4 regions of the Priestia sp. YIM B13552 genome follow, and region 4 is predicted to be linked to each of the others. Evidence: riboswitches for the same ligand, from Rfam matches in the RefSeq annotation. Region 4 holds a riboswitch; each other region holds the start of a gene.
The links. A riboswitch is a leader RNA that binds a small molecule or an ion and turns the genes downstream of it on or off. The one in region 4 is predicted to bind cobalamin.
Positions count from the first base shown of each region.

Region 1: it holds a riboswitch for cobalamin, as region 4 does, so the genes downstream of both, ACFX40_RS13105 ((2Fe-2S) ferredoxin domain-containing protein) here and metE (5-methyltetrahydropteroyltriglutamate--homocysteine S-methyltransferase) in region 4, are expected to answer to the same signal.
Region 2: it holds a riboswitch for cobalamin, as region 4 does, so the genes downstream of both, ACFX40_RS16350 (ABC transporter substrate-binding protein) here and metE (5-methyltetrahydropteroyltriglutamate--homocysteine S-methyltransferase) in region 4, are expected to answer to the same signal.
Region 3: it holds a riboswitch for cobalamin, as region 4 does, so the genes downstream of both, ACFX40_RS23035 (HoxN/HupN/NixA family nickel/cobalt transporter) here and metE (5-methyltetrahydropteroyltriglutamate--homocysteine S-methyltransferase) in region 4, are expected to answer to the same signal.

Region 1 covers NZ_JBHZOU010000003.1:193,226-195,425, reverse strand. The annotation lists gene cobJ (precorrin-3B C(17)-methyltransferase) at 1-920, opposite strand, end outside; gene ACFX40_RS13105 ((2Fe-2S) ferredoxin domain-containing protein) at 934-1,314, opposite strand; cobalamin riboswitch at 1,417-1,596, opposite strand; cobalamin riboswitch at 1,715-1,893, opposite strand; gene ACFX40_RS13100 (hypothetical protein) at 2,041-2,199, opposite strand.
Region 2 covers NZ_JBHZOU010000003.1:829,523-831,722, forward strand. The annotation lists gene ACFX40_RS16345 (adenosylcobinamide amidohydrolase) at 1-137, opposite strand, end outside; gene ACFX40_RS16350 (ABC transporter substrate-binding protein) at 226-1,185, opposite strand; cobalamin riboswitch at 1,444-1,576, opposite strand; gene ACFX40_RS16355 (thioredoxin family protein) at 1,667-1,981, opposite strand; gene ACFX40_RS16360 (YpjP family protein) at 2,170-2,200, opposite strand, start outside.
Region 3 covers NZ_JBHZOU010000007.1:64,721-66,920, forward strand. The annotation lists gene ACFX40_RS23025 (undecaprenyl-diphosphatase) at 1-141, shown strand, start outside; gene ACFX40_RS23030 (organic hydroperoxide resistance protein) at 294-713, shown strand; cobalamin riboswitch at 819-1,001, shown strand; gene ACFX40_RS23035 (HoxN/HupN/NixA family nickel/cobalt transporter) at 1,135-1,932, shown strand; gene ACFX40_RS23040 (M20 family metallopeptidase) at 2,195-2,200, shown strand, end outside.
Region 4 covers NZ_JBHZOU010000005.1:340,486-342,685, reverse strand. The annotation lists gene ACFX40_RS21110 (hypothetical protein) at 1-48, shown strand, start outside; gene ACFX40_RS21105 (hypothetical protein) at 319-570, shown strand; SAM riboswitch class I at 651-761, shown strand; cobalamin riboswitch at 841-1,029, shown strand; gene metE (5-methyltetrahydropteroyltriglutamate--homocysteine S-methyltransferase) at 1,179-2,200, shown strand, end outside.

The sequences.
Region 1 (2,200 bases), on a different contig from region 4:
GCTTCTTCTGCAAGAGCTCGTGAAGTTGCTGTTTCTTCTGTTTTGGTCTGAACTGCTTCAATAGTCGAAGCTGTTTGCTTTACAGTCTCTTCTTGATCGAGAGCCCATGGTTCTGCTTCTTTTCGAAGTCGCTGATGCGGTCTTAGCGGCTGCTCCGTTTGGTTGAGGGTATATTTTCGCTGATATCCGCGCGGTGTAATCATTAAATCGTCGTAAAAGAACGTAGATGAATTTCCGACAACAACGGTAGTCAGCATGCCAATTTCATGATTTAACATGTCTTTTAAGTTGGTCATTACGACTTCTTCACGGTCACGATAAGCGCTTTTCACAAGACCAACAGGCGTATCAGGGGAACGATACTTTAATAGAATTCTTTGCGCTTCAACAATTTGTCTTGTTCGTCTTCCGCTCTTTGGGTTGTAAAAAGCCACTACAAAATCTGCTTGTGCAGCTGCTTCAATTCTTTTTTCGATTAGCTCCCAAGGCGTAAGGTGGTCACTTAAACTAATTGTACAAGCATCGTGCATCACGGGCGCTCCAAGGAGAGATGCGCATGAATTGATAGCCGAAATGCCAGGAATTACTTCCAGCTCTACGCCCGTTTCTTTTTTCCAGCCTTTTTCAATCAACACTTCATACACAAGGCCTGCCATTCCGTATACTCCCGCATCTCCGCTCGAAATGACAGCTACGGTTTTTCCTGCTTCAGCTTGCTTTACAGCTTCCTGTGCACGGCTTACTTCTTCGGTCATTCCCGTACTAATAATTTGCTGATTCGTTAACAGTCCTTGAATTAATTCCACATAGGTTTTGTAACCGATGATCATATCACTTTCTTGAATGGCTTCTCTTGCTCGCTGTGTAATATGTTCAAAGCTTCCCGGCCCAAATCCAATAACTAAAAGTTTACCTTTCATGCTAGCTCCTCCTTTATGCGTTACTTTTTACTTTGTCAATTCCTTCTATGGAGTCACTGTTTTCCGGAGAAACGAAACCATTTTGATCATATTCATAAATAAGCGATTCCTTTATACTGCAGCCTCCTGCTAAATGTTCTTCGACAATCCGATGAGCCACGGTTTCAGTGACCTGCTTGTACCAATCTCCTGAAGGATAGACGATAGCTACAGGAGCATCTTTGCATCGTCCGTTACAACGTGTACGCGTTGTATGAACCGTTTCATCCAAATCCAGTTCTGTCACTTTATTTCGAATAGCTTGCGTGGCTTCTTCTCCACCTTTTCTCATACAGCTGCTTCCATTACAAATCAATACGTGATGTTTTGTTCCATTTAAGTTCCACGTCGTCACACTCATTCGCTCCTTTACTAAAAAAAGCGCCTCTATCAATGATAGAGGCGCAGAAAAATTCAAACTAAGTTTTTGCACTTCCACCTATATCCCGTAGGGTAAGCTTCGCATTAGAAAAAGGCTGGTTTCCTGACTTCGATTCATCACTTGATTGCGCCTTCCCGAATACAGTGGCATATGCAATCAGCTCATCTTCACAGTGGCGGGTACCGCGCTGGCTTCACACCAGACTTCCCATTTAACGCAATGTGGACATTGCGCACCTTTTTTGCACGATATGTAGTTTTGCGATACGAGAAAAACCCGCTTCGCTAATATGCGAGCGGGTAAAACGTCAGAATAAGAGTGTACACGAATGCCACTTTAAGCCAACGTTTCCCTTCCCGCTCCCCGGAGAAATAGAAACTTCACAATAAAGACAGGTCTCCTGACTTGTGTATCATTCTACTTGAGAACCTTCCCGTGATTTTTCCACAGTGGTTATACTCGTTCGTCCACACTTACAGTTGCGGGGGCAGTACTGGTCTTTCACCAGTTTCCCTATTAAGCCTTCTTGGCATCTTTACTGTTGCTGTTTGATATATATGAACCTTTTAAACTATCAGAATAATAGAAGTAACTACCATATCATAGCGTACATTTTTTTTTATTTCAACTCTATTCTTTTTATAGGATATAAAGAGCCATAAAAAAACAAGAGCAAAAAATCAGCTCTTGTTTTTCTACTTATATAGCTACCAATGTTAAATGAGGATCATTATAATACACGACTTCTGAAAGAACTTTACAGCCATTTGTTTTGGCAAAAGCTTCTCTCGCCTGCTTTTCAGTTTCAAATTCAAACATTTTCATTTCTTTTCCAGCATATACCGTCAGTACCCACATG
Region 2 (2,200 bases), on a different contig from region 4:
TATTGCTCATACTCCAAAGAAGGAGTATCTGAATAATAGTCTTTGTGAACAAATCGATTGTAAAAGGTGTCCGTTTCCGTAATGCCTGTTCCTAAAACCCCTGAGCTGTATGTTTTATAAGAAGTCTCGGTTTTCATGATTAAAAGCTCAGGCCGTTCTTCAATTTTAAGATGTGAAAAGGGACCAATCCCCTTTTCAATTCGAACTGGAATATGGTCCCTCTTCTTATTTATTGTACACCTCAGGGTATACTGCTTTTGCTAAGTCCTCTAAGCCATCTACAATACGAGGTCCTAAGCGATTGATTTTGTTTTGATCAACCTTCTCGATGTTACCCTCTTTTACAGCAGTCATGCTGCTCCAAGCGGGACGCTTCATAATCTCATTTTTGTCTGCATCATACGTTGCGATAATAACGTCAGGGTTTAACTTAACAACTTGCTCTTCAGAAAACTTAACCCAACCCTTTTCACTAGCTGCTACGTTATCCGCACCGATCATAGTAAGCATTTCGTTCATGAACGTACCTTTTCCTGTTGTATAAATCTCAGGAGCTCCTGATACCTCTATCCATACTTTTTTACGATCTTCTTTTGAAATCGTTTTTGCTTTTTTCTCAATTGAAGCTACTTTTTCTTTCATGTCTTTAATTGTTTGATTAGCTTCTTTTGTTTTACCTGTTAATTTACCGATTTGCGTAATAGAATCATAAACCGTATCAAACGTTGTTGAATCTTTTACAACAAATACCGGAATACCCGCACTTTCAATTTGTTTAAATACTTCATCCGAAACGCCCATACTTGAAGCGTGTGCCAGCACTAAATCAGGATTTAAAGCAATAACTTTTTCCGCATTAACGTTCATATCTCCTACCTGCGCTTTTTTCTTTACGCTTTTAGGATAATCATCGTTGCTTGTAACACCGACTAATTTTTTTTCAAGGCCAAGGGCATATACAATCTCCGTATTACTTGGCATTAAGGAAACAATTTTCTTAGGCTGTTTTTTCAACGTGATTTCTTTATCACGCGCGTCTTTTACCTTCACTGGAAATGCAGCTTGTGACGTTTGTTTCGTATCTTGCTTCGTTTTTTTATCACTGTTGCTTTGGTTGCCTGCACCGCATGCAGCAAGTACGATGACTAACAGTGCAATAATGGAATACGAAAGCCATTTTTTCATCTAAATACTCCCCCTATATATTGTTCATTGTGAATACGAAACCTCCACGTTAAAGAAAAAGCAAATGATCATGCAAAAAGCAGCGCTATCCCGTTTTTCCGCTTTGACTATGTATACTGCTCGCAGGCAGCTTCAAAATAAAAAAGCTTTACTTTCAATTGAAAGCAAAGCAGGTAACGTCAAGATAAGCAGGAAAAGAATCCGTTCACTATACTTGATATGTATGTTCATTACCCTGCTTCACCCTTCCTCGAAGGTTTCACAGCTAACAATAAGGCAGGTCTCCTGACTTACGCACAGAGCGCTTACAGTGGCGGGACCGCGCTGGTTTTTCACCAGACTTCCCTTTTCACTCAATCTTTAAATTGAGACCTTATTGCTTTACGATTATTCACTTGTCCTAGTATACCCCACTCATGGAAAAATGGAAATAGCCATTCTCACAAAAAAAGCTGCGAGAATGCTCTCGCAGCTTAAGGAATTAAAGAGTTGCTAAAAATTCACGGACCGCTTCAGGCGTTTTAGCATTTGCACTGTGCAAGTGTGCAATTTTTTCACCGTTTTTATATACAAGAAGAGAAGGAATACCCATTACATTGTTTTCAGCAGAAAGTTCTTCAAACTCATCCTTATCAATTTTAAACCATGCTTTATCTGTATTTTCGTCAACGATTTCATCAATGAACATATCCAAACGTTTGCAATCAGGACACCACGTTGTCGTAAAAATCCCAACGCTTAGTGTTTCGTTCTTAATTTGTTCGCGAAATTGTTTTTCTTCCGTAAATTGTTTCATTATGTTACCTCCAACATCTATTCGTTCCTTCTCCCTATTCTATGGTAAGAAGTCTGACTTCATTATAAACGATTTTTTTATCATTGTGCTAATGTTTCAGCTTATTTAGACCATAACGGTTTTAGACGTAAAAAAATGCTAGCTTAAAAAAGCTAACATTTCGAAATCGCAGAATGTTGTGTCTATTATCAGCTAAACCATTTAGGCGGCATGTTTCGG
Region 3 (2,200 bases), on a different contig from region 4:
GTGTTAACAGGAGCCGTTTTAGGCTGCGTGCTGGCGCTGTTTATTCATTATGTTATTTTTAATACGAAACTGATGAGAGCTATTACCAACTTGTCTATTTTTCGAAAATCAGCTTATGACGAACAGTCTCAATATTATTAAGAAAAAGTCGCAAATACGCGGCTTTTTTTATTGGGGAATTTTTAATGTATTTAATACTTGTTTTTTAAAATTAAATTGTGTACAATTAAATAACAGAAACGATAAACAAAAAACTTTTAATAAAATTAATGAAAAAGAGGAGAGGTTTATACATGAAAGCTTTATATGAAACAACAGTCGTTAACACAGGTGGAAGAACAGGAGAAGTTCACTCTTTAGATAACATCTTTAACTTAGACGTTGCAACACCTCCAGCGCTTGGTGGAGAAGCAACAACAGCAACAAACCCAGAGCAGCTGTTTGCAGCTGGATACAGTGCTTGTTTCAACAGCGCGTTAGAATTTATGTTGAAAAAACATAACGTAGAAATCAAAAGCAGTGAAGTAAAAGCTACTGTTCAGCTGCTTCCTGATAAAGCTGATCAAGGAGTGAAAATTGGAGTAGCGCTTGAAGCTCATATTGAAGGCTTAGATTTAGAAACAGCGAAAAAATACGTAGACCTAGCTCACTCATACTGCCCGTATTCAAAAGCAATCAGCGGCAACGTAGACGTAACGGTAGAAGTAGTTTAATTGCTTTAAAAAGCCCTGCTAAGCATGTAAAGCTTAGCAGGGCTTTTTTATTTGAATTTTCTCTATTCATTTGTAAGCGGTACTAGTATAATGAGGAAGAAAATGAATCATTCGCACAGTTTAGGTGCTCTTACATAGCGTAAGAGGTAACAGGGAATCGAGTGCAAATCTCGAGCGGTCCAGCCACTGTAAGCAGGGAGTTTTCTATCTTATCGTCACTCAAAACGGGGAAGGCGGTAGAAAATGATGATCTCAAGCCAGGAGACCTACCTATTCTGTACACTTGACTCTTCTAGGAAAGAGGCGGTGTATCAAGGTACGCAGTGAGCAATTGCTGTTTATTTTCATATGCCGACACGTCCTCAATTTCTATAGAATTGAGGCTTTTTTACGTTTTATTTTAAAAAAAGGAGTGTAGGAAATGGAAGGTTTATCAGTTTTTTTACTTGTCTTTTTATTAGGAATCAGGCACGGATTGGATGCAGATCACTTAGCTTTTATTGACGGCCAGACCCGATATAATTGGAGAATGGGCAGCCGTTTTGCCCCTTGGGTCGGAACGCTGTTTTCACTAGGTCATGGAGGAATGGTGGCCGTCACGGCCGGGGTGCTGGGCGTGGTGATGAAGAATTTTACGTTTCCATCATATTTCGATCATTTTGCATCTTGGGTATCCATTATCTCTCTCTTTCTGATTGGAACATTAAACACATATCATTTGCTTCGAACTAAAAATAAAGAAGAAGAGTTTCAGCTGAGCGGATTAAAAGGGAAGTTTATTCCGAAAATCGCAAAAGGAACAACGAATCCTTTTTTAATTATTCTTGTAGGGGCATTGTTCGCTTTAGCAGCCGAAACGGTCAGTCAAACGGCCGTGTGGTCTCTAGCTGTAGGGAACGCAGGCAAGTATACGCCGCTTTTGTTGGGACTAGTGTTTATGTTTGGCATGATGCTTACAGATACAATCGATTCGATGATTGTACACAAAATGGTAAATGAATCGAGTAAATTTGGACAATCTGCTTCCCGCTTGATGGGCTGGGTTATTGTTGTCCTCGCGTATGGTGTGTCGTTCTATTTAGCATTCACTTTCTTTAACCCATGGGCCGAAGTAAACTTTGAAATGGTTGGCGTTATTCTGTTTATTTTCTTAGTGTCTATGTTTGTTTTTGTGAGTGTGAAGTCAAAAGGGAAAAATATTAAAATAAATGTCAATTAGTCAAACGAAACCTTTAATCTGTTGAAGATTGAAGCTTTTTTGTATGAATTTGTTGAAGTTTATGGCTATTTTCGGTCGGTTATGAATAAGTTAAAGTATTATCTGTATTTAAAGGATGGAAAATTGTCTGAAAACCATTATAATTAAGGATAATTTAAGGTCGTTATGTGAAACGTAGAACATAGTTATACGTACGATAAATAAAAGCATTTAATGCAAGCAGCAGGGGTTTTCTAGAGGAGGAATTGATTTGAGTCAGGTAATGGTA
Region 4 (2,200 bases):
ACTGCGGTGTCACAAGCGATTCAGCTCATGTATCCCATTTGCCTTTAGATTGAATTCATTTTGTTATGTCTCAACCTCTTTTGGAAAAATGTGCATAACTCTTAACGAAACCTTGTAGCAGAAGGCTCAGTCAAACGTTATAATAGATAATGAATGATGATATATTCTCTATATTTGTCATATATTTGTATTACATATGTAATTAAAGAAAAACATTCACTTGATATACTGTTTAATGACTTAACTTTATCTTGGAATTTACAGTGAAATGCCTGCTTATAGAGGCTTAGAACATACACAGCAAATGGAGGAGCAATCATGGCAAACGAAAAGATGCAAGAAGGGCTTGATCGTTTTATCAAGGAAGATTTAAATGACCTTTTAGGTAGACTGTTCCCCTTAATGGACCGGGAGTGTGCCGAAGAAAAAAGAAAGCTTATCGAAACAGCGGTAGAGTACATTTATTCGTCAGGATATCACCAGGGAGCAAAAGATTTAATCGAAACGCATCGAAAAGATGATTACAAATTGTTAAGGCAAAAGTTAGCGTCAGCGCCTCCTAAAAACTAATTTTTTTGAAATTTCTTTTGACAACATAAATGTAAGGTGTTAAGATGACTCTACATTCAAAATATTATAAACAATTAAAACTCTTATTGAGAGAGGCGGAGGGACTGGCCCTGTGAAGCCCGGCAACCATTTAACATTCTTGTTGAAAAGGTGCTACATCCTGCAAAGCGTACAGCTTTGAAAAATAAGAGAGGATTTCATAGATACTATGCCTCTCTATTCGTGATAGAGAGGCTTTTTATTTTATGTGAATATGTTTTGAATGAACAATTTTATAAAAATGCATCAGGTGCTGTGTAACGAATGTACGCAGCTTAAAAGGGAAGACCGGTGAAAAGCCGGCGCGGTCCCGCCACTGTAATGGGGAGCAACTTATTAACCACTGTTTCATGTTGAAATGGGAAGGGATAGGAAGCGATGAACCTAAGTCAGGAGACCTGCCTGTTGTATGCACTTAAGCTCTACGGGATATAGAGAGGAGTGAGGAATACGTGTTGAGAAAAACAGGCTATCTCAACTTTAGTTAAGTATGCGTATCATCTCTCTTTTCATTTCGAAAAGAGAGATTTTTTAGTTTACCGATAAAAAATATACAGGGAGTGGAAAAAATGAGCAGTGTAAAAAGTTCAAACTTAGGTTATCCAAGAATTGGTGAAAAACGAGAATGGAAAAAAGCGCTTGAGCAGTTTTGGGCAGGAAAGCTAGAGAAAGATATCTTTCTTCAGGAGATTGAAGCTCTTCGTCTAGGGCATCTGAAAAAACAGCGTGACGCAGGAATTGAATTAATTCCAGTCGGCGATTTCAGTTTATACGATCACGTGCTAGATACAGCGACTATGTTTGGTCTAGTGCCAAAGCGCTTTGATTATGACGGAGGACCGGTATCGCTTGAAACGTATTTTGACATCGCCCGAGGAACAAAAGGTGCGGTAGCCTCTACGATGACAAAATGGTTTAACACAAATTATCACTACATCGTACCAGAGCTTGAGGAATGTACGCCGTCTCTTATAGAAAATCGCCCGCTTCAGTTTTACAAAGAAGCAAAACAGAAGCTGAATATTGAAGGCAAGCCCGTGATTTTAGGTCCAGTAACATTTGTGAAGCTGTCAAAAGGATATAAAAAAAATGAGTTTAAAGAAGTAGTTGAACAATTTGTTCCTCTGTATGCGACTATTTTAGCTGAGCTTCAGGCAGAAGGAGTAGAGTGGGTACAGATAGATGAGCCGATTTTATCTACAACGCTATCAAAAGAAGACCTGGCACTTTACACAGAAGTCTATCAAACTTTGAAGGAAGCGGCACCGAATGTAAAAATCATTTTGCAAACGTATTTTGACAGCGTTGATCACTACAAAGAAGTTGTGTCTCTTCCTGTTGAAGGAATCGGTTTAGACTTTGTGCATGACCGAGGCGAAAATCTCACGGCTCTTAATAAATATGGTTTTCCGAGTGATAAAGTGCTGGCAGCAGGAGTGATTGACGGACGAAACATTTGGCGTGAAAATTTGGACGAACAGCTTTTAACGATCAGTGAAATTGAAGAAGCCGTATCAAAAGACCGTTTGATTCTGCAGCCTTCATCAAGTTTATTACATGTTCCCGTCACGGTGAAAAATGAAGAGACGAT